4 regions of the Tardiphaga sp. 709 genome follow, and region 4 is predicted to be linked to each of the others. Evidence: riboswitches for the same ligand, from Rfam matches in the RefSeq annotation. Region 4 holds a riboswitch; each other region holds the start of a gene.
The links. Region 4 has a riboswitch for cobalamin ahead of RSO67_RS08690 (TonB-dependent receptor plug domain-containing protein). Riboswitches for the same ligand answer to the same signal wherever they lie in the genome.
Positions count from the first base shown of each region.

Region 1: another riboswitch for cobalamin. It lies ahead of RSO67_RS23260 (ribonucleoside-diphosphate reductase subunit alpha); the one in region 4 lies ahead of RSO67_RS08690 (TonB-dependent receptor plug domain-containing protein).
Region 2: another riboswitch for cobalamin. It lies ahead of metE (5-methyltetrahydropteroyltriglutamate--homocysteine S-methyltransferase); the one in region 4 lies ahead of RSO67_RS08690 (TonB-dependent receptor plug domain-containing protein).
Region 3: another riboswitch for cobalamin. It lies ahead of RSO67_RS18795 (TonB-dependent siderophore receptor); the one in region 4 lies ahead of RSO67_RS08690 (TonB-dependent receptor plug domain-containing protein).

Region 1 is NZ_CP135529.1:4,793,777-4,799,556, reverse strand. Features, by position in the region: gene RSO67_RS23270 (AzlC family ABC transporter permease) at 1-358, opposite strand, end outside; gene RSO67_RS23265 (ribonucleotide-diphosphate reductase subunit beta) at 471-1,595, opposite strand; gene RSO67_RS23260 (ribonucleoside-diphosphate reductase subunit alpha) at 1,748-4,681, opposite strand; cobalamin riboswitch at 4,800-5,015, opposite strand; gene RSO67_RS23255 (hypothetical protein) at 5,205-5,390, shown strand; gene RSO67_RS23250 (GlxA family transcriptional regulator) at 5,397-5,780, opposite strand, start outside.
Region 2 is NZ_CP135529.1:141,140-146,919, forward strand. Features, by position in the region: partial or broken gene serS (serine--tRNA ligase) at 1-149, shown strand, start outside; gene RSO67_RS00705 (hypothetical protein) at 171-674, opposite strand; gene surE (5'/3'-nucleotidase SurE) at 929-1,696, shown strand; gene RSO67_RS00715 (response regulator) at 1,723-2,100, opposite strand; gene RSO67_RS00720 (protein-L-isoaspartate(D-aspartate) O-methyltransferase) at 2,392-3,042, shown strand; gene RSO67_RS00725 (peptidoglycan DD-metalloendopeptidase family protein) at 3,149-4,540, shown strand; cobalamin riboswitch at 4,709-4,921, shown strand; gene metE (5-methyltetrahydropteroyltriglutamate--homocysteine S-methyltransferase) at 5,025-5,780, shown strand, end outside.
Region 3 is NZ_CP135529.1:3,838,932-3,844,711, reverse strand. Features, by position in the region: gene typA (translational GTPase TypA) at 1-48, opposite strand, end outside; gene RSO67_RS18800 (alkaline phosphatase D family protein) at 278-1,831, opposite strand; cobalamin riboswitch at 1,975-2,168, shown strand; gene RSO67_RS18795 (TonB-dependent siderophore receptor) at 2,274-4,541, shown strand; gene RSO67_RS18790 (PepSY domain-containing protein) at 4,544-5,780, shown strand, end outside.
Region 4 is NZ_CP135529.1:1,710,454-1,716,233, reverse strand. Features, by position in the region: gene cobD (threonine-phosphate decarboxylase CobD) at 1-160, shown strand, start outside; gene RSO67_RS08700 (ABC transporter ATP-binding protein) at 173-955, opposite strand; gene RSO67_RS08695 (iron ABC transporter permease) at 952-1,977, opposite strand; gene RSO67_RS08690 (TonB-dependent receptor plug domain-containing protein) at 1,971-3,926, opposite strand; cobalamin riboswitch at 3,958-4,162, opposite strand; gene RSO67_RS08685 (alpha/beta hydrolase) at 4,209-4,997, opposite strand; gene RSO67_RS08680 (O-acetylhomoserine aminocarboxypropyltransferase) at 5,001-5,780, opposite strand, start outside.

The DNA of each region.
Region 1 (5,780 bases), 3.1 Mb from region 4:
GCATCGACGGATAGGCCTGCCAGGCCGGCAGCGTCCCGAACCACGGCCGCAGCGTCGCGCTCATCAGGAAGAAGCGGATGTTCACGGTGAGTGTCAGCAGCGCCAGCGTCGCGATCGCCCCCGGCGTCAAAACATCCGGCCACGACTGCACCGCAACAAATTGCGACAAGCCGCCATAGACCGTCGCCATCATCACCTCGACTTCGGCAAGCGAGAGGTTCTTCTGCGCGCACAGCGCACCGAACGCCATGCCGAAAGCGAGCGTGCCGGGCAGCATCGGGCCGATGGCAATGATGCCAGGCACGATGGCGGCCTTCGACCAATAGGCCGGTGCTTTAAGGATGTGGGTGGCGTGCATCGACTGATCCGCGTGATGCCGAAAGGCGAGATCATGCCTGCGGATCTCACGCGATCAGGTCAAGTGATGCGGATTCATATGCGCCATGCAGCGGCGGATATGAGACCAAAGACTACTCCCAGTTCAGCGCGCCGCCGTTCTGGTACTCGATCACACGCGTTTCGAAGAAGTTCTTCTCCTTCTTCAGATCCATCGCTTCCGACATCCATGGGAATGGGTTTTCCGTCTCGTTGAAAACAGGCGCGAGACCGATCTGCGCGCAGCGGCGGTTGGCGATGAAGTGCATATAGGTTTCGCACAGCGCCGCATTCAGTCCGAGGAAGCCGCGCGGCATGGTGTCCCGCCCATAGGCCGCCTCGAGCTCGGCGGCCGTGCGGATCATGTCGCGGATTTCCTCCTGGAACGCTTTTGTCCAGAGGTGCGGATTCTCGATCTTGATCTGGTTGATGACGTCGATGCCGAAGTTCAGGTGGATCGATTCATCGCGCAGGATGTATTGATACTGTTCAGCGATCCCGACCATCTTGTTACGACGGCCGAGCGACAGGATCTGCGCAAAGCCCGTATAGAACCACATGCCCTCGAAGATCACATAGAAGGCCACGAGATCGCGCATGAAGGCCTGATCGGTTTCGGGCGTGCCGGTCTTGAAATCGGGATCGTCGAGATGCTGGGTGTGCTTGAGCGCCCAAGCGGCCTTCTCGGTGATCGAGGGCACCTCGCGATACATGTTGAACAGCTCGCCCTCATCGAGGCCGAGGCTTTCCACGATGTACTGGAACGTGTGCGTATGCACGGCTTCCTCGAAGGACTGTCGCAGCAGATACTGGCGGCATTCCGGATTGGTGAGGTGGCGATAGATCGCCAGCACGATGTTGTTGGCAACGAGACTCTCCGATGCTGCGAAAAAGCCGAGATTGCGCTTGATCGCGCGGCGTTCGTCTTCGGTGAGGCCGTCGCGCGACTTCCACAGTGCAATATCAGCCTGCATCGAGACTTCGGTGGGCATCCAATGATTGTTGCAGCCGGCGAGATACTTCTCCCACGCCCACTTGTATTTCAGCGGCAGCAGCTGATTGACGTCGGCGCGGCAGTTGATCATGCGCTTCTCGTCCACCGAGACGCGGCCGCCGGAGCGATCGATGGTGCCGAGGCCGGTTTGATCGATGGATGTTTCAGGGAGCGGGATGAAGGCGGGCGCCTTGGGGGCGGATGAGGTATCGGACCAGTCGAGCATGGGTGTTCCTTTGAATTCTGTGTCGGCTCTCATGGTGAGGAGCCCGCTTCTTCAGCGGGCATCTCGAACCATGAGTGTGTCGTCACTCATCCTTCGAGACGCGGCCAAGAGGCCGCTCCTCAGGATGAGGACTGTGTATGGTGCAGCAAGCCTTACTGGCACGCCTCACATTCGGGATTGTCGATCGAACAGGCCATTGCGACGTTCAGCTCGGGCGCTGTCACGGCGGACGGCTGAACGAGAATCGGCGCACCGGCCGCTTTCGCTGTCGCCACCGTCGCTGACACAGCATTGAGCTTGCCGTCCGTACCCTTCAGTGTCGATTTCTCCACATGCGTCGCACTGCGCGAGCGCAGGTAGTAGGTCGTCTTCAATCCCAGCGTCCAGGCCAGGCGATAGAGCTGGTCCAGCTTCTTGCCGGATGGATTGGCAATGTAGAGATTGAGCGACTGCGCCTGATCGATCCATTTCTGCCGGCGCGAAGCCGCCTCGATCAGCCACGCGCTGTCGATCTCGAACGAGGTCGCATACAGCGCCTTGAGATCGTCCGGCACGCGGTCAATCGATCCGACGCTACCGTCGAAATATTTGAGGTCGGAGACCATCACCTCGTCCCACAGGCCCCTCTTTTTCAGATCGCGCACAAGGAAGGCGTTCACCACCGTGAAATCGCCGGACATATTCGATTTGACATAGAGGTTCTGATAGGCCGGCTCGATCGACTGGGCGACGCCGCAGATATTCGAGATCGTCGCCGTCGGCGCGATCGCCATCACATTGGAATTGCGCATGCCGGTGTCCTTGACCCGTGCACGCAGGCTATTCCAGTCGAGTGTAGTGGATCGATCCATCTGCACACCACCGCGGGCCTCCGCAAGTATCTCGATGGAGTCGATCGGCAGGATGCCGCGGCTCCACAGCGATCCGTCGAAGGACGGATAGCGGCCGCGCTCGCCGGCAAGATCGACCGACGCCGAGATCGAATGGAAGGCAATCGCCTCCATGCTGGTATCTGCAAAGGCCACCGCCGCATCGGACGCCATCGCGATGCCCTGCACCTGCAGTGCATCCTGAAAGCCCATCAAGCCGAGACCGACCGGACGATGCCTGAGGTTCGAGCGGCGTGCTTCCGGGATGGTGTAGAAATTGATGTCGATGACGTTGTCGAGCATCCGCATCGCCGTGGTCACGGTGCGCTTGAGCTGCGCATGATCGAGACCATCCTTGCCGATGTGATTGAGGAGATTGACCGAACCGAGATTGCAGACTGCGACTTCGTCATCGGACGTATTCAGCGTGATCTCGGTGCAGAGATTCGACGAGTGAATGACGCCAGCATGCTGCTGCGGCGAGCGCAGGTTGCAGGGATCCTTGAAGGTGATCCAGGGATGGCCGGTCTCGAACACCATGGTCAGCATGCGACGCCACAGATCGGTGGCCCGCACCTTCTTGAACACGCGGATTTCACCGCGCGCCGCCTTCTCTTCATAAGCGGCATAGCGCTCGGCAAAGGGCTTGCCGTAGAGATCATGTAGTTCCGGCGTCTCGTCCGGCGAGAACAGCGTCCATTCGCCATCAGCCTCGACGCGTTGCATGAACAGATCCGGCACCCAGTTGGCGGTGTTCATGTCGTGGGTGCGGCGGCGGTCGTCGCCGGTGTTCTTGCGGAGATCGAGGAATTCTTCGATGTCGATGTGCCAGGTCTCGAGATAGGCGCAGACCGCGCCCTTGCGCTTGCCGCCCTGATTGACGGCGATGGCCGTATCGTTGGCGACCTTGAGGAATGGCACCACGCCCTGGCTCTCGCCGTTGGTGCCCTTGATGTGGGCACCGAGGCCGCGCACGCGGGTCCAGTCATTACCGAGACCACCGGAATATTTCGCCAGCAGCGCATTGTCCTTCACCGACTTGAAGATGCCGTCGAGATCGTCGGCTACGGTCGTGAGGAAGCAGGACGACAGCTGCGGACGCAGCGTGCCCGAATTGAACAGCGTCGGCGTCGAGGCCATGAAGTCGAACGACGACAGCAGATTATAGAATTCGATGGCGCGGGCTTCGCGGTCGATCTCGCGTAGCGCGAGGCCCATGGCTACGCGCATGAAGAAGGCCTGGGGCAGTTCGATGCGATTGCCCTGCACATGCAGGAAGTAGCGGTCATAGAGCGTCTGCAGGCCCAGGAACTGGAACTGAAGGTCCCCTTCCGGCTTCAGCGCGGCAGCGATTCGCTTGAGATCGAAGCGCGCGAGTTCGGGATCGAGCAGCTCCGCCGCAATGCCGGTCTTGATATAGGCGCTGAAATATTCGGCGTAACGCGTCGTCATATCGGCCTGTGACGCGTGGGTCGGGCTGCCGTGAACGAAGGACAGAACTTCGGTGCGCAGCTTGTCGAGGAGCAGGCGGGCGCTGACAAAGGTGTAGTTCGGCTCCTGCTCCACCAGCGTGCGCGCGGCCATGATGCCGGCCAGTGCCAGTTCATCCAGCGTGATGCCGTCATAGAGATTGCGGCGGGTTTCCTCGAGCACCGGGGCGGCATCGACTCCGTCGAGACCGGCGCAGGCCTCGTTGACGATCAGCGCCAGACGCGCCGAATCGAGCGGCGCACGGGTGCCGTTGGCGAGCGTGACATGCAGCACCGGTGCGGTGGAGACGAGCGCCGGCTTGGCGGCCAGTTCCTCGGCGCGGGTCCGCGCGCGTTCTTCGCGATACAGCACATAGGCGCGGGCCACCTTGTGGTGCTCGCTGCGCATCAGCGCCAGTTCCACCTGATCCTGGACGTCCTCGATATGGAAGGTGCGGCCTTCACCGACGCGGCGCGTCAGCGCCGCCACGACTTCGCCGGTCAGTTGTTCCACCGCCTCATGGACGCGGCGCGACGCCGCTGCCGTGTGGCCCTCGACCGCAAGGAAAGCCTTGGTCATGGCCACGGAAATCTTGCTGCCGTCGAAGGGAGATACGGTGCCGTTGCGCCGGATGATCTGCATTGAGGGTTCGCGCGCAGGCGCAGCGAGCGTTTCCGGCGACAGTTGAATCAGCGGCGCATGAGCCGCATCGCGTCCGTTGGACAAAACAGAAGATGAAGTAGGCATCGGCAAGACCCCGTGTGATGCATCAAGCAATGGGGGCTGGGGCCGAAAGGACGCTGCAAAATACACGGCGGAGATCCGCCGGCATTGCCTGCAAGCGACCGCTGGGACACCCCGCCCATGGACGTTCTGGTGTCGCGGCAGGTCTCCTGGCTCGCAGGTCAATGTCTGTTTCAGCCTTCCCGATGCTTGCGCATCAGTGACTTCAATCGAAACAGACTCACTGCTTACAGTTGCGGGGGCAGCGCCGGAATATGACGCAAAACAACGTCTTTACCGGCTTCCCTCTTAGCCACCAAGTCTTGCGACAGGGCGGACCGTGACGTCTACATTTGGTGTGACCTGCGGTGAAGTGTCAAGCGAGCATTGGCGCCGAACGCAACAAATTCGGTAGGGCTGTTGGTTCAGTGGACAACCGCTTGCGTGGCGGAAACCGCGGGGTCGTTGGCCGTTTCTGAACGATGCGATTCGTTGTCCGAAAGGACCGTGAGGCGCAAAACACCGTCATCAACCGATGGAGGATGCGATGCGCAACCTGGTAACGACCACTGAGAGGATCAAACTCAACGCTTTCGTCGAGCATCCGGGCGCACTCGCGGCGTTCGAGACGACGGAGCAGACCGCCCGGCGCCGGCTCGACGAGATGCTGAACGAGGCGCTGATGGACAGCTTCCCCGCCAGCGATCCGATTTCTTCGCTGCAACTCGCCTGAGCAGAATCAGACCGCGCGAAAGCTGGCCCGATACTGGCTGGGCGTCAGGCCGAGCCGTCGTACGACCACCTGACGCATATGTTCGGCGGTGGTGAAACCGGATTCATAAGCCACGACTTTCAGCGGCAGATCGCTGCCTTCGAGGCGGTTACGCGCCGTGTCGATCCTAGCGCCTTCGACAAAATCCGCCGGAGTCATCCTTGTTTCCTGCTTGAATGTCCGCGCGAAAGTCCGCGCGCTCATGCCCGCCACATCGGCCAGTTCGTCCACGCTGTGCGCATCGCGCAGATGGGCCATCACATGGGCATGAACTCGCGCGATCGGCGAGCCCGACTCGGCCGGCGGCACCAGATAGGGACTGAATTGCGACTGACCACCCTGGCGCTGCGC
Region 2 (5,780 bases), 1.6 Mb from region 4:
TCGTGCACACGCTGAACGGGTCGGGCACGGCTGTCGGCCGCGCGCTGATCGCCGTGATGGAAAACTATCAGCAGGAAGACGGCTCGATTGCCGTGCCGGATGTGCTGCAGCCCTATATGGGCGGGCTCAAGGTGGTTCAGGCCGGCTAGGCGTCGTCGCTTGCCAGCTGCTCAGGCGCGGCTGGCTGTGACTAGCGCGCATTTGGCTTTTTCGGCTTTTATGTTGACAAAGCCCATATGCGTCATCGGAAACGCTTTGCGGCTTTTCGTGCTGACGGTCTCCGCGATGACGCGGCGACGCTCCGTCACATAACGCCCATCCCTGCTGCGGAAGGCGCAAGCGATTTCGAGATCCTTGACCGGATAGTCGTTGGCGTTGCGCACGGTGAACGTCATCAGCGCCCTGGAACCGAGGCCACCGCGGCGAAACGATTGGCGGGAGAGGCTGAGACGGTTGAGCTCGGCGGCGTCGGGGACACTGACGAGTTGTGAAGGAGTGGGTTTGGCAAAGTCCTCCTCACTCAGCTCGTCGGGCATTGTCGCCATCACCGCCGTATTGAGGGTGAGATCGGGCTTGGTCTCGGCCAATCTGGGAAGCAGCAGCCACCCCGTCAGGGCGACAACCGCGATCGCCGGCAATCCGATGATCAACACCCGTTCGAGCTGTCTCGCCATCTCCGTCGCCCTGTGGGGCGCTGCGACCAAGGCCATCCGGGTCGAGCGCGCATGCTTCAGACGCAACTGGCACTCACCTACCTAAGTTAAAAATCCCGGCGACGTCGAAATGTTCCGGCTCGCGGGAAAAATCGCCTTCGAGACAGCCCGGTAGCGCACAAGCCGCGCCCAAAATGGGGGTGGCAAAAGCGGGCACATGCTGGCAAAAACCGGTGCCGGCCAGCGGCCCTCCCGATCGAAAAGGCACCTCACGAATGCGCATTCTCTGCACCAATGACGACGGCATTCACGCCCCTGGCCTGAAGATCATCGAGCAGATCGCCAAGGAATTGTCCGACGACGTCTGGGTGGTCGCGCCCGAGCTCGATCAATCCGGTGTGTCGCATTCATTGTCGCTGAATGATCCGCTGCGCCTGCGCGAAGTCGGCCCCCGGCATTATGCCGTGCGCGGCACGCCGACCGACTGCGTCATCATGGGCGCGCGTCATATCCTGAAAGACAAGCAGCCAGATCTCGTATTGTCCGGCGTCAACAAGGGCCGCAACGTCGCCGAGGACGTGGTCTATTCCGGTACCATCGCCGGTGCGCTCGAGGGCACCATTCTCGGCATTCCGTCGGTGGCGCTGAGCCAGGAATTCTCGATGGAAACGCGTCACAATCCGCAATGGGAGACCGCGCTGAAATTCGGACCTGACGTACTGCGTAAGGTCATCAAGGCGAGCGTGCCGAAGAACACCGTCATCAACGTCAACTTCCCGGCCTGCGCGGCCGACGAGGTGAAAGGTGTCGTCGTCACCCGGCAGGGCAAGCGCAATCAGGGCTTTCTGCGCGTCGATGAGCGGCGGGATGGCCGCAACAATCCGTATTTCTGGATCGGTTTCGAGCGCATCGTCGCCGCGGAAGCACCGCTGGAGGGCACCGATCTCGCAGCCCTTGCTGCGCGTTATGTCTCAGTTACGCCGCTGCGTCTCGATCGCACGGATGATGTATTCTCCGAAGCGCTGACCAAGGCGCTCGGCTGAGATTTCGAGATAGGCTAGGGGCTCGCTTAGACCGCGACGCCCTTGAGCGTCGTCGACAGCACCTGCGCCAGCGTTTCCATCTGGAACGGCTTCTGCAGCGTCGGGCGGTCACGAAATTCTTCCGGCAGGCCTTGCGCGCCGTAGCCAGTCGCGAAGATGAACGGGCGGTTGCGCGATGCGATCACCTCGGCGACCGGTGAAATCACCTTGCCGTTGACGTTGACGTCGAGGATCGCAATGTCGAACTTGGCAGTACCAGCCAGCTTGATCGCTTCGTTGATGTCACCGGCTTCGGCGGCCACGCTGTAGCCGAGTTCCTCAAGCATATCGGCGACCATCATGCGGATCATGACCTCGTCTTCGACCAGGAAGACGGAGCCGCCCGGCGGGTTCGTTGCAGTCATGGCCGGTTTCCTTGCCCCAATCCTCTGAACAAAATCGCAAATTCCCGGGTTGAACGCAATCTCGACGCATTGCCATTTTCGTGACCCAAAGACGCAGTCGCGTGTTCGGTACCAGATAGAGCAAGATCAGGATTTCAGCGCCCCGCCCATAACAGGCTGGTATGTTGCTGGTTCCGCGCGCGGAACAATAAAAGTTATCGTTAGGCTATCCCGGTTCCGATCGCAGAAATACATCAATCTATCTTTGCTAGATCGAGAGTGTTTCTAACCTGTGCTGCGTGAGGCATTTCCATGATTACCGTCGGACAGCCGCCTGAACAGATGACCTTTCAGCTTGGTCTGCGGCGCCGTGGGATCAGCGATCGGCTGGTGCTGCGCGCAATGGAGGATATTCCCCGTGATCGCTTCGTCGAGCCGAACGATCGTGCCCATGCCTGGCGGGATACGGCCTTGGCCATCGCCTGTGGCCAAACCATCAGCCAGCCCTTCGTGGTCGCCTATATGACCGAACAGCTGCAGTTGAATGCTGGTCACCGTGTGCTCGAGGTCGGCACGGGATCGGGCTACCAGGCCGCGATCCTGTCAAAGCTCGTCCGCGACGTGCTGAGCATCGAGCGTTATCGCACGCTGGCCGATGCTGCCCGGACCCGGTTGGAGGCGCTCGGCCTCCACAATATCGAGGTCATGCTCGGCGATGGGCTCAATCCGGCTGCCAATCTCGGATCGTTCGACCGGATCATCGTGACCGCCGCTGTGGAGGAGGTGCCCGCGGCGCTGACCGACCGACTTGAGGAGGGGGGTATTCTGCTTGCGCCGGTTGGTCCTCACAATGGCGTCCAGACCCTGGTCCGGATCCGCAAAACCGGGGATGGATTGGAGCGAAAGGACCTCGTGGACGTGCGTTTTGTGCCAGCACTTCCGGGCATCGCGCGCGAACTCTGAAAAAGTTCGTGAACGGCTGTCACGTGTTGGTCGCAAGGTTAAAGGCTTGGTAACGGAGACGGTGTTTACTCAATTCAGTTGTTTGTTGCGTATGAGTGAGTAACCAATGTCCAGCGTTGTCGAGTTGCTTTACTCGCGCCGCGCTCCGCAGGTCGCGGTGCTGGCGCTGATGTCTATCGGTTTTGCCGGCTGCAGCGCCGACATGCAGACACGCCTATCTCAGAATCCAAATTTTGACTCAGGTCAGTCCCGTGGCTTTGGCTGGCAAGGCGAAACCACCGGCTCGGTGCCGCAGCGCGCACCACGCGCGCCGGTCGAGCGCCAGGAACTGCCGCAGTATCAGCGCCCGGCCTATAATCCGCAGCCGCAGTATCAATCCCAGGCTTTGCCGCCGCCGATCTCGGCGCCGACATCTCGTCCGGTTGCGTCGGCTGCACCCGTCAGCGGGGGCGGCAACGGTATGTATACGCCGCCGCCCGCACGTGCGCCGATCGAAACCACCGGCTCCACGGCGCCGCGCTCGGTTGCAGCGACCAACGGCCTTGCCCGTGATGGCGGCACCTCGATCATCGTCGGCACCAGCGATACGCTCGACGGTCTGGCGAAGCGCTACAACGTCTCGTCGGCCGCGATCCTGCAGGCCAATGGCTACAAGGGTCCCCGCGCGCTGTCGCCCGGCCAGTCGCTGATCATTCCGCGCCAGGGCGCTGCGGCAACTCCGGCCGTTGCTGCTGCTCCGAACAAACCTGCTGTCGGCGCGTCGACCACGCATTTTGTCAATCGCGGTGATACGCTGATGAGCATCTCGCGCCGGAACAACGTGTCGGTGGCCGAACTCGCACGCGCCAATGGTCTGGCGCCGACTGCCCAGTTGAAGCTCGGCTCCAAGATTACGATACCGGGGGCGCGTACGGCTTCTGCGGCTCCCGCGGCCGCGCCGCTTGCTGCGCCCGTCGCAGCCGTGACGGCCGCCCCGGTTGGCGCGGTTACGTCCGCTGCCGTGGCCCGTGTTGCTTCTGCCGAGCCCGCACAGAAGGCCCGTCTGGCAAGTGCCACGACGACGCCTGAAGAAACCGCGCCGGAATCGCCGACTAAAGCCGCTGACGCAACCGGCGCTTTGCCGACGTTCCGTTGGCCGGTGCGCGGCCGCGTGGTCACAGGCTATGGCGCCAAGACCAATGGCAAGTCCAACGACGGCATCAACGTCGCCGTGCCGGAAGGCACGCCGATCAAGGCTGCCGAAGATGGCGTCGTTGCCTATTCCGGCAACGAGCTGAAGGGTTACGGCAATCTGGTCCTCGTTCGTCACTCCAACGGCTACGTCACCGCATATGCCCATGCGAGTGAGCTGATGGTGAAGCGTGGCGAGACCATCAAGCGCGGTCAGGTGATCGGCAAGTCCGGCCAGTCTGGTGAGGTTACTTCGCCGCAGCTTCACTTCGAGATCCGCAAGGGCTCGTCGCCGGTCGATCCGCTGCAGTTCCTCAACGGGGCGTAAGCGCAATCCACGAAGTGTAGTTCGCATTTAAGCAAGCCCGGCCTCGTGCCGGGCTTGCTGCGTTTGATCTCGGGGCTACGGCCCACTCCAGCTCCGGAGTCTTCAACGCGCTGCTGCGAGTGGGCAGCTTGCGCACGCAAGCTCGGTTGACTGCCGCGCGATGTTGCCCATATGTGGACATGTCGTGGTTCTTCGGGAAGGTTTGCCCGAAGCTAAGAGGGAAGCCGGTGAGGCGTTAAGCCAAGGCCGGAGCTGCCCCCGCAACTGTAAGCGGTGAGCCGCTGTCCATTAAAGTCACTGAGACCTGCAAAGGTTTTGGGAAGGCCGGACAGCAGCATTGACCCGCGAGCCAGGAGACCTGCCTCGACAACATAAACGTCCTCGGGCGGGGTGTCCCGGTGGTGCGGTTGCGATTCCGCGACTGCCGTCGTGGAATCCAGACGTGTCACTTTGGCCTTTTGCCCCCAATCATTGGGGTTAAGCCATGTCTACTGTGTCAAAGTCTACTTCTTCCAAGTCTTCTGCCAAATCTACGTCCTCGCTTCCTGTTGCTACTTTGGGAACGCCACGGATCGGTCCGCGGCGTGAGCTCAAGATGGCGCTGGAAAGCTATTGGTCCGGTGCAATCGACGAGAATGCGCTGATCGATGTCGGCGTCGGGCTGCGTGCCGCAAACTGGGCACGTCAGAAGTCGCTCGGGATCACGGTTATGCCGTCGAACGACTTCTCATTCTACGATCAGGTACTCGATACCAGCGTCATGGTAGGCGCCATTCCGAAGGTCTATGGCTGGAAGGGAGGAGACGTTTCCTTCGCGACCTATTTTGCCATGGCGCGTGGATCACAAGGCGATGCGCATGACGAGGCCTGCACGCACGGCTCTCATACGCATGATACGTCGCAAGGCGTACCAGCACAGGAGATGACCAAATGGTTTGATACCAACTACCATTTCATGGTGCCTGAACTGGCGCAGGATCAGACCTTCAGTCTCGCATCGCGCAAGCCGATCAAGGAGTACGAGGAGGCGAGATCGCTGGGTTATCAGACACGACCTGTGCTGGTTGGGTCTGTGACCTATCTCAAACTGGCCAAGAGTATGGATGCTTCATTCGACCCGGTGACGCTGCTCGATCGATTGCTGCCCGTCTATGTCGAGGTACTCGGCGAACTGGCCGACAAAGGGGCCGAATGGGTGCAACTGGATGAGCCGTGTCTCGTGCTCGATCTCGATGCACTC
Region 3 (5,780 bases), 2.1 Mb from region 4:
TTTGCCGTGGTCAACGTGGGCGATGATAGCAATGTTGCGAAGGTTCATAGGTCTTCTTCTGGTTACGGTCTGGGTGCCCTTGAGCGGGTTCAACAAGACATGCTCGACAAAAGGCCTCAGCCTTGCGCTCGAGCGCGTTCGATAACTGCCTCGTCTGAAAACGCGCTGGGGCAATCCCTCCAAAAGCAAACCCGGCCAGAAGGGGCCGGGTACTCGGACGCGTTGCGGCGCAATATAGGGGAAAATCGCCGAAAAACAATGCGAATCTGCCAAATGGTTAGCCCAATTTCGGGTCCAGAACCGTGGCCCAAAGGGCCATATCGGCCCGATCTCGCAAGGTAACGGTCATTTGGCCGCTTTGGCCGTCGATTTTGACGTGGCCGAAGAACTGCATGCCTGCCGACGGGGGCAAATTCTGCTTATCGGGCCCCGGCGCCTTCACGAAACGGACCTCAGGACCGAAGGTATCGTCGAGCGCCGCCGGCCCAAAAGTTCCGGCGTGAAACGGGCCCGAAACGAACTCCCAGAACGGCTCGAAATCCTGAAACTGCGCCTTGTCGGGATTGTAATAATGCGCCGCCGTGTAATGCACGTCGGCGGTCAGCCAGACCGTGTTGCGGATACCGGCCGATTTGATGAAGCGCAGGATATCGGCAATTTCCAGCTCGCGGCCCCGCACCGGTCCGTCGCCCTGCGCGATGGCCTCAGAGCCGGTTTTGTCGGCAGCGTTGTCATAGACGACGAGGCCGATCGGCATGTCGGCGGCGATGACCTTCCAGGTCGCCTTCGATGCGATCAAGGCGCGCTTCAGCCAGGCCATCTGCTCCGGGCCGATGAAATATGCGTCGGGACCATAGCTCGCCTGCAGGTTCGGGCCGTTGGGCCCGCGATAGCTGCGCTCGTCCAGCATAAAGACATCGAGATGCGGGCCGTAATTGAGCGTGCGATAGACGCGGCCGGGTTCGGCCGGATTGATCGAGATCGGATACATCTCGTGAAAGGCACGCGCGCCGCGCGCAGCCAGCAGCGTGATGTCGCGCTCCTTGTAGGACGCCGGCAACTGCTTCGAGAGCGACCAGTTGTTGGTGACCTCGTGATCGTCCCACTGGCCGAAGATCGGCACTTGCGCATTGAATGCGCGGACATTGTCGTCGAGCAGATTGTATTTGTGCGCGGCGCGGAATTCATCGAGCGTTTCGGCGACCTTCGCCTTCTCCGGCACGGTTATGGTGTTTTTCCAGATCGTGCCATCCGGCAATTTCACTTCGGGCAGGATCGGACCGTCAGCATAAATCGTATCGCCGGAATGGATCAGGAAATCCGGGTTGTGCTTGCGCATGGTGGCGAAGGTGACCATGCCGCCATCCTCGGCATTGATGCCCCAGCCCTGCCCGGCGACATCGCCGCCCCAGACAAAGGATACATCGCGGCGATCGGCCGGCGCGGTGCGAAAGCGGCCGATCACAGGTTCGCTGACGATTTCGGGATGCGACAGATCGCGGAATTTGACGCGGTAGAAGATGTCCTGTCCCGCGGGCAGATTATCGAGCAACAGCTTCGCCGTGAAATCGCTCTCGGGCAGCGCCGTGATAACCGGCAACATGCGCACATTGCTGAAGGATTCGGTCGTGGCGACTTCCACCATCATCTGCGCCGGGCGATCGGCGCGCGACCAGATCATGCCGCTGCTCGTCCCGACATCGCCGGACTGCACGCCATGCGACACGACCGGACGATCCTGCGCGCGGCTGAGGTAAGGCATCGCCAGGAAGCTTGCGCCTGTTACGGCTGAGTGCGCGAGGAAGCGGCGACGGGATAAACGTAGTGCCATGGCGAACTCCTGATCCTGGCTCTGGCACCAGTGGCTCTAGGCAGATCGCTTGACGCTGCGATGACAGGTGATGCGCAATATCAACACCCGCCAAAGCAAGCTGCGAATGACTGGCAGCTTGATTGACACATTTGGAAATTTCACCTTAACGTGAATGCGACGGTTCCCCTTCGGGGATCAAAAGGGAATGCGGTGAGGGGGATCCCCCGATTCCGCGGCTGCCCCCGCAACTGTAAGCGGCGAGCCTGCGCCAAGAGCCACTGGGTATTCACCTGGGAAGGCGGCGACAGGCACTGACCCGCGAGCCAGGAGACCTGCCGCCAGTCGTGGTCACACGCGAGCACATTGGGCGGGGTGTCCTGGTGGAAGTCACACTGCCTGTTTGAAAGCGGCGGGGCGACTTGGTTTGCGGTGACGTGCCACGTAACCGCGAGTCCTGTTCATGACCTCCGTTTCTCCAGTCGCATTGAAGCGACATACGCCCTTTCTTTATTCTATTGCTCTCTCCTGCTTGTTGTGTCCGAGTGAAAGCTGGGCACAAGCTGCACAGCCCAGCCAGACGCTCGATCCTGTTGTAGTTCAGCCGTCAGCGACGCCTCAGCGGGCACGCCGCGCCACGAACGGCACTGCATCGCGCGCTGCGCGCTCGCGGCAGCAGCGCAATGTCGCCGCCAATACCGGCGCGCCGGTTGCCACGCCGACAGGCCCTGTCTTCGCAGCGCCGACGCTCAACCTCACCGGCACGACATCCACGGGCAGCCGCCTCGGCCTCACGCGCCTGCAGACGCCGGCCAGCGTCGAAGTGATCTCCGCCGAGACTATGGCCGAACGCGGCCAGCAGAACGTGGTCGATGCCGTCACGCAGAATGCTACCGGCTTTACGGCCATCGGCGAACCCGGCAATGGCGGCATCGCTTTCAGCACCCGCGGCTTCGCCGGAAGTGGCTCCGTCACTTCGCTTTATGACGGCACGCGCCTCTATGTCGGCTCCGGCACGGTGAACTTCCCCTTCGACACCTGGACCGCCGAGAAGATCGAAGTACTGCGCGGCCCGGCCTCCGTCATGTATGGCGAAGGCGCTATCGGCGGCGCCATCAACGTGATTTCGAAATTGCCGCTCTGGGTGCCACGCAACCAGGCTGAAATCTCGCTCGACAGCAACATGACGCGCCGCATCGCCCTCGATAGCGGCGGTCCGGTCAGCAAGGACGTTGCCTATCGCATCGCCGTCACCGGCAACGCGTCCGATGGCTGGGTCGATCGCGACAACACCTCGAACATCGCGCTGCACGCCGCGGTGCAGATCAAGCAGACCGAGGACATCACCTGGACGCTCTCCACCGACTATGGCGACCGCCATCCGTCAAAATATTTCGGCACGCCGCTGATCAATGGCCAGCTCAATGAGGCGATCCGCTTCAAGAACTACAATGTCAGCGACAGCAACATTCGCTATCAGGACAGCTGGAGCCAGGTAAAGACCGAGTGGCAGGTCAGTGACGGCATCACCCTGCGCAACACGCTCTATTACATGTATGCGAAGCGCCACTGGAAGGAGGTCGAGATCTACGGCTTCAACTCCGGCACCGGCCTGATCGATCGCAGCGACTATTTCGAAATCTTCCACCAGCAGCAGCAGATCGGCGACCGCATGGACGCCACCTTCCAGGGCCATCTGTTCGGCATGGTCAACACCTTCGTGGCAGGCTTCGACGTCAACCGCATCGACTTCAAGCACACTAACAATTCGCCCTATGGCGGTACGTCGTCGGTCAATCCATATAATTTCGATCCCGGCCTGTTCAGTAGCCCCGATCCGACGATTCCCGGCTTCAAGAGCGTCGCCAATCAGTACGCGTTCTTCGCGGAAAACCGACTGGCCGTCACCGAACAATTGTCGCTGATCGCGGGCGTCCGCCAGGACCAACCGACCGTCGAACGAACCGACTACCGCAATCCCGCCAACAGCTACACACGGGACTATTCGGCGACATCCTGGCGTGTCGGTGCGGTCTATACCCCCATCCAGAATCTCGCGTTCTACGGCCAGTATTCCACGGCGGCGGATACGGTCGGCGGACTGATCTCGGCGAGCAACGCCAATGCGAAGTTTGAGCTGGCGACCGGCAAGCAGGCCGAGATCGGCGTCAAGCAATCGTTCTGGGGCGGCCGCGGCGAGTGGACGCTGGCCGCCTATCAGATCGAGAAAAACAATCTGCTGGCGCGCGACCCGAACAATCTCGACTTGGTGGTGCAAGTCGGCCGGCAGTCGTCGCGCGGTGTCGAGGCGTCGATCGGCCTCGTGCTCGATCACGGCTGGCGCATCGATGCCAATACCGCTTTCCTGCGCGCGAAGTATGACGACTTCCTGCAGCCCAGTGGCGTGAACTTTGCGGGCAATGTTCCCGTCAGCGTGCCACAGAACGTCTCCAACATCTGGGCAACATGGGGTTTTGCGCCGAACTGGTCGGCTAATGCCGGTGTGCAGATCGTCGGCAAGACATTCGCCGACAGTGCCAATACGCTGGAAATGCCGAGCTACACACTGGTCAATGCGGGCCTGCAGTGGAAGCCGGACGTCAACACCACGGTGTCACTGCGCGTCTACAACCTGTTCGACAAGATCTATGCGACGTCGAGCTACAGCGACAATCAGTGGATCCTCGGTATGCCGCGCACCGCCCAGCTCGCCGTCAACGTGAAGTTCTGAGCTTGTCGCGCAAGCTGACACGAACACTCCGGCGGTGGCTGTATATCGGCCACCGCTGGATCGGCATCGTCACCTGCCTCTTCTTCGCGATGTGGTTCATCTCCGGCGTGGTGATGATGTATGTCGCGTTTCCCGGCCTCTCCGATAAAGAGCGGCTGGCGGCATTGCCCGATATCGTCTGGGAGAAAGTGGCGCTCTCTCCCGACGAGGCGATGAAGGCTGCCGGTGCCACGCGCTATCCGCGCGAATTGCGATTGAACATGGTTGCCGACGAGCCGGTGTATCGGTTGACTGGCTGGGACGGCAAACGGCAAACCATCTCCGCCGTCGATGGCCGTACCATCACCGAGATCAACGAACTGCAGGCACTTGCAGTCGCGCGGCATCATCCCGCCAGCAAGTTGCCTCAGCTCGAAGAGACCGTCGATCGCGATCAATGGAGTGTCACCGCACGCTACGATCCACTGCGACCATTGTATCTGATCACACTCGGCGACGATGCCGGCACCAAACTCTACGTCTCCTCGCGCTCCGGCGAGATCGCACTCGATACCAACCGCACCGAGCGCATCTGGAACTGGCTCGGCTCGATCCCGCATTGGATCTATCCGACCGTGTTGCGCAAGGACGGACCGCTGTGGCGGCTCGTCGTGCTGTGGATCTCCGGCATCTGTTTGATCGTCGGCGTTACCGGAATATGGATCGGCATTCTGCGCGTGCGCCTCAAGCGACGCTATGCGAGCGGCAACATCACGCCCTATCGCGGCTGGATGGCATGGCATCACGTCACGGGCCTGATTGCCGGCCTGTTCGTGCTGACCTGGATGTTCTCGGGCTGGCTGTCGCTCGATCCCGGCCGGGTTTTTGCCGACCGCAATACGCCACGCGAGGTATTGCAGCGCTACGCCGGCCACGATGCGCCAACCATAGCGGCAGCCCTTCGCGCACCAGCGGACAAAGCCGCGGTCGAAGCGCGCTTCGTGTGGCTCGACGGGGCGCCTCTTATGATTGTCGCGAAGCGCGACGGCACGAAGACGGTGATCGATCCGGCAAGCGGCGAAATCGCGAGGCTGCCGCAAGATCGTCTCTGGAAAGCCGCAACAACACTGCTGCCGGGCTCACGCCTAGAAACCCGGCTAAGCATCAGAGAATACGACGCTTATTGGTACGCACACCACAATGACCGCGAATTGCCGGTGTTGCGCGCCAAATTCGATGACGACGCGCAAACCTGGTTTC
Region 4 (5,780 bases):
CAGGCTGGCGCGACATGTCGACGCCTTGAAATGGCATGCCGCATTGGCCCGGCAGCAGATCTGGTGTCGCCACTTCGACTGGAGCCATGAGCTGCTGCGGTTCGGTCTGCCGCCCCATGCGGCTGCTCTGAGCCGGCTTGCTGCTGCGCTGGCGAAATAGCCGCCACATCGCTCAGACTCCCGCCCAGGGCAGGATAATCGTTTCGTTCCGGTGTTCGGCGCGATAGGCGCTGATGCGAAAGACATTGGCCACGATGTCATCGGACAGCGCCTGTTGGGGCGCGCCCTGTGCTGCGAGACGTCCGTCGGACATCACCAGCACCGTATCGGCAAAGCGCGCCGCGAGGCCGAGATCGTGCGTCACCACGATCACCAGCACGCCGCTGTCGGCGACATCGCGGAGGTTTTTCATGACATCGATCTGGTAGCGGGGATCAAGCGATGCGGTCGGCTCATCCGCCAGCACGATCGGTGCCTCGACAGCGAGGACGCGTGCGAGCGCTACGCGGCTGCGTTCGCCGCCGGAGAGCTCGGTCACACGCCGATCGGCAAAGGCAACGATGTCCGTTGCCAGCATTGCGCGCTCGACCGCAGCCTTGTCCGACGATGTCAGCCGTGCCGGATCGGTCGCGCCATGCGGATAGCGGCCAAGGGCGACGACGTCCTTTACGTCGAGCGGCCAGTGCACGACATGGCCTTGCGGCAGATAGCCGAAGCGCTTGGCGCGTTCGCGTAGCGACAAGGACGCCAATGCATCGCCGGCGACATGGATCAAGCCGGTGGACGATTGCAATCCTGCCAATGCGCGCAGCAGCGTTGTCTTGCCGGCGCCGTTCGGGCCAACCAGGGCGACGAGGTGCTGTCGGTGCAGCGAGAGGGAGACATCGTGCAGGACCGGGCGCCCGGAGAGCGTGACGCTCAGATTGCTCGCGGTCAGCAGCGCCTGATCGCTCATGCGACGCCTCCGCCCAGAGCGCGACGCTCGCGCATGATGAGATAGAGGAAGAACGGCACGCCGATGATCGAGGTCAGCACGCCGACCTTGATGTCGGTGGTCGACGGAATAAGGCGCACGGCGATATCGGCGGCGAGCAGCAGCGCCGAGCCGGTGAGCGCGCTCGGGATCAGCAGCCGGGCGGGATCATGGCCGATGATCGGGCGCATCAGATGCGGTGCGATGAGACCGATGAAGCCGATCGTGCCGGTGACAGCGACAGCGCCGCCAACGCCGAGTGCGACACCAAGAATCACCAGCAGGCGCAGCCGGCTCACATGGACGCCGAGGCTTTGCGCAGTCTCTTCGCCGAGGCTGAGTGCGCGGAAGGCCGAGCGCTGGCTCATCAAAATGATTGTGCCGGCGACAATGAACGGCAGCGCCAGCGTGACGTGACGGAAGCTGCGATCTTCCAGCGAGCCGAGCAGCCAGAACGCGATCTCGAGTGCGGCGAAAGGATTGGGCGACAGGTTCATCACCAGCGCCGTTGCGGCCCCGGCGAGACTGGAGATCGCGAGACCGGCGAGGATCAGCAGCAGCAGACCGGCATTGCGGCCGGCGATGCCGAGCAGCACGAAGACCGACAAAAACGCCATCGTGATGCCGGCGACAGGCAGCGCCCATGAGCGGACATCGGCCAAACCGAGCGAGATCATCAGCACCGCACCGAAGGCTGCCGATTGCGGCGCGCCGAACAGCGAAGGCGAGGCGAGGGGATTGCGCAGCAGGCCCTGCAGTGCGGCACCGGACAGGCCGAGAATCGCGCCGATGGCCAGCGCGAGGATCGCGCGTGGCAGGCGGATTTCGCGCACGATGATCTGCTGCACGTCGCTGCCGCCGCCGAACAATGCATCGAGCACCGTCAGCGGCGAGAGTTTGACAGGTCCCGTGCCGAGCGAGCCCAGTGCCAGCAGCGTCACGAGACCGACGAGCGCGATGGTCGCGATCGTCCGGCGTCGTGCTGCTGGCGCTATGCTCACCATGTGGCGTTGAAGCCTGCGTAAGCCGCAGGTCCCGTCGTGCCGAAGTTCAGCACTTCCTGGTAATGCTCATTCAGGATGTTCTCGCCGCGGGCGAAGACCTTCCAGTTAGCGTCGATCTTGTACTCGGTATAGAGATCGACGCGGGTATAAGCATCGACCTGACCGACTTGATTGGCGCTGCTGAAGCGCTTCGACACGGTCGTGACGCGCGGCTCGATCATCCACTTGTCGGTGGGCGTGATCGTGAGTGCGAAGCGGGCGAAGTTCTTGGGACGACGTGCCAGCACTGTATAATTGCCGAGATCTTGCGCGTGCAGATAGGTGTAGGCCGCGTTGAACTTCATCAGGCCCGGAATGACATCGACATTACCGCCGACTTCGAGACCGCTGGTCTCGGCGCGGGCGACGTTGACGTAATAGCCGAGCGGACGGGACGCATCGGAGACAAAGTTGATCAGATTGCTGTAGTCCGTGGAAAAGCCTGTGACCGATAGTACGACGCGGCCGTTGAAGAGGCTCTGGTCAATGCCGGCGTCATAGCCGAAATTGGTTTCCGGCGTGAGGTTTCTGCTGCCATAGGTCGAGTCGTAAAGCTGAAACAGCGTCGGCGCTTTCGCGCCGGTGCCGGCGCTGGCACGGAACTTGGTGCCGGTTTCTGTAATGTTGTAGGCAGCGGTAGCGCGCCATGTCTCGAAACGGGCAACGTCGACGACGTCATCGACCCGGCCACCGAGCGTGACGTTGAGCCGTTCGCCGATCGGCACAGACCACAAAGCGAAGATCGAGTTGGTGTCCTGCTGTTTGGCTAGCAGCGGCGTCAACGGGCCAGCCGCAGGCGAGATGTTCGTGCTGTAAGTCTGTGCGGTCTCTGTCTGTGTCTTGGCACCATAGACGAGGGAGCCGAATGCGCCGAGCTTCAGGGTCGCCTGATATTCGGCACCGAGACTGTTGCCGACATAATCCGAGATCTTCGAAGTGGTGTTCTGCGGCAGCATGTTGGTCTTGTACGTCACCTCATTGAACATTCGCTCGGTATGGGTGTTCGAGATTGTGACGTTATGCGTGAGAATACCACCAAATGAATCGATACCCACGCGGCCATAAACAGTTTGGAGGAGTCGCGTGGCCGCGGAAGGTGTATCGGGGAAGGCGCCTGTTGCGTAATCGTAGGCCGAACGCGTGAACGAGTGGACGATGCCTGACTCAAGCCGAATGCCTTCGCCCGCATCGTAGCCGATGCGCGCGGAGCCGCCGACGCGATCGAAACTGTCGTTTTCGAGATTCGGAAACTTCGCTTCGAGGGCAGGGATGCGGTAGCCGTAACGCGAGAAGCCGTTGCTGTGCTGGCCGCCACCGGTGAAGGCATAGGACCATGGGCCGTTGGAGCCGGTCAGCGATCCCTGCGTGACGACGGTGCCATAGCTGCCGGCTTCCGTGCGCACATTGACCTGCGCGGGGCCGGAGCCCTTCTTGGTGATGATGTTGACCACACCGCTCATGGCATCGGATCCATAAAGCGCGCTCTGCGGTCCCTTCAGGACTTCAATGCGCTCGATGGCGGAGGGCGTGAACATGGCGAATTCGAAGTCGCCTGATGCGGCCGTGGGATCGTTGACGCGGATGCCGTCGATCATCACCAGCGTCTGGCCGGTATTGCCGCCGCGCAAGCGCACATTCGCGGTGCCGCCGGGGCCGCCGTTTTCCGTGATGTCGAGACCAGGCACGGTGCGCAGCGCATCGACCAGCGAGCCGGGATTGCTGGTCGCTATGGTCTCGCCTGACACCACGCTGATCGAACTGCCAGTGCGATTGAGTTGCTCGGGCGCTCTGTCCGCCGTCACCACGATTTCGGAGAGTTGCTCGGCACTAGACTGCGCATGCGCAGCACTGTGAGAGCAGGACAGAACAACAACGGCCGCAGTGCCTGCGGCCAAATTCCGGATAGTCATATAACCCCTTCCGTCGACCCACCGTCGAACGAGTGTGAAACTCGTTACCGGCCGGTCTCCTGGCTCGCGGTCGTCTCCCGGTCCGCCTTCCCGAATCTGCGATGCAAATTCAGTGGCTTTGTGGACCCGGAATGGCCGCTTACAGTTGCGGGGGCAGCCGCGGCATAGGGGATATTTCCCCGCACCGCATTCCCGTTTCACCTCCTTGCGGAGGCACCGATAACGACAGACAGGAAGCACAGCACGCCGCGCGGTGCAACAGCCATCGCCGCGTTGTGGACTCTATTGCTCGTGCTGTAGCGCGGCGAGCACGTCGTCGGGGCGTTCGACCATCATCATGTGGCCGGTGCCGGGCAGAATCACCGTGCGGGCGTTTTTCAATGCGGCAGCCAGGGTCTTGCCGGCCTTGGCAGGAGTCATCATGTCCCGTTCGCCGAGGATGAGCGTGACAGGGATATCGAGCTGGCCCGCAGCAGTCAGCGCATTCTGGTATGTATTGCAGGCGTTGAGATCGGCGAACAGCACGCCCGGCTTTGTGGCTTCGAGCACGCGCTGCGCGCCGCTATGCATCCACAGCCCCGGCGCGAGGCTGCCGCCGAGTTCGGCGCGAAAGCCGAGCCCCCAGATCGATACCATGTCGATGGCGGAATGCTGATTGGCTTCGGCATCCTTCAACAGATCCGGGCCGACGGTCATCGTTCCTGCCGTGCCCATCAGATCGAGGCGCGTGACTTTACCGGGATGCCGTGCGGCGGCCTCCAGCGCGATCAGCGAGCCCATGGAATGGCCGATCAGCCGCGCGGTCTTTGCGCCCGCTGCCTCGATCAATGCTGCGGTCCAGTCGGCGAGATCGGCGATGGTCGTGAGCGCTTCACCCTCTGAGCGTCCGTGGCCGGGCAGATCCGGCGCGAGCACCGCGAAGCCGTGATGCGCGAACCAGCGCGTATGCAGCGCCCAGGTCGAGTGATCGAAGCCGGCGCCGTGGATCATCACGACGACCGGGAGCGATGCATCAAATGTGCGGCCGCCATTCGCGATATAGGTCTCGTGACCGTTGACGGTGAGTTGCATCGCTCAGCCCTTCTGCGAGATGCGCAGCGCCTGCGCGAGGTCATCGATGATGTCATCGGCAGCTTCGATGCCGATGGAGAGGCGGATCAGCTCCTCGCCGATACCGGCGGCCTTGAGTTGCTCGGCGTCCATCTGCTGGTGCGTGGTGCTTCCGGGATGAATGACCAGTGTCTTGGCGTCGCCGACATTGGCAAGATGGCTGGTCAGCTTCAGCGCCTCGATGAATTTGCGACCGGCATTGCGGCCGCCCTTGATGCCGAAGGAGACGATGGAGCCGGCGCCGCGCGGCAGCAGGCGTTTCGCCAGCGCATAGTCCGGATGAGTCTCCAGCGACGGATGCAGCACCCAGTCGACCGCCTTGTTTGCCGTGAGCGCCGCCAGCACTGCATGGGTATTGGCCATGTGGCGCTCCATGCGAATGCCCAGCGTCTCGACGCCTTGGAGGAGCTGGAATGCATTGGTCGGCGAGAGACAGGCGCCGAAATCGCGCAGGCCTTCGGTGCGCGCACGCATGATGAAAGCGGCAGTGCCGAACTGCTCGTCGAAGACGATGCCGTGATAGCCGGCATAGGGCTCGGTGAGTTGCGGGAACTTGCCGGAGGCGTGCCAGTCGAAGCGGCCGCCATCGACGATGACGCCGCCGATAGCGATGCCGTGGCCGCCGATCCATTTGGTGGCGGAATTCATCACGATGTCGGCGCCGAGCTCGATCGGTCGCGACAGGAATGGCGTCGCGAAGGTGTTGTCGATCAGCAGCGGAATCTTCGCGGCATGGGCGATGTC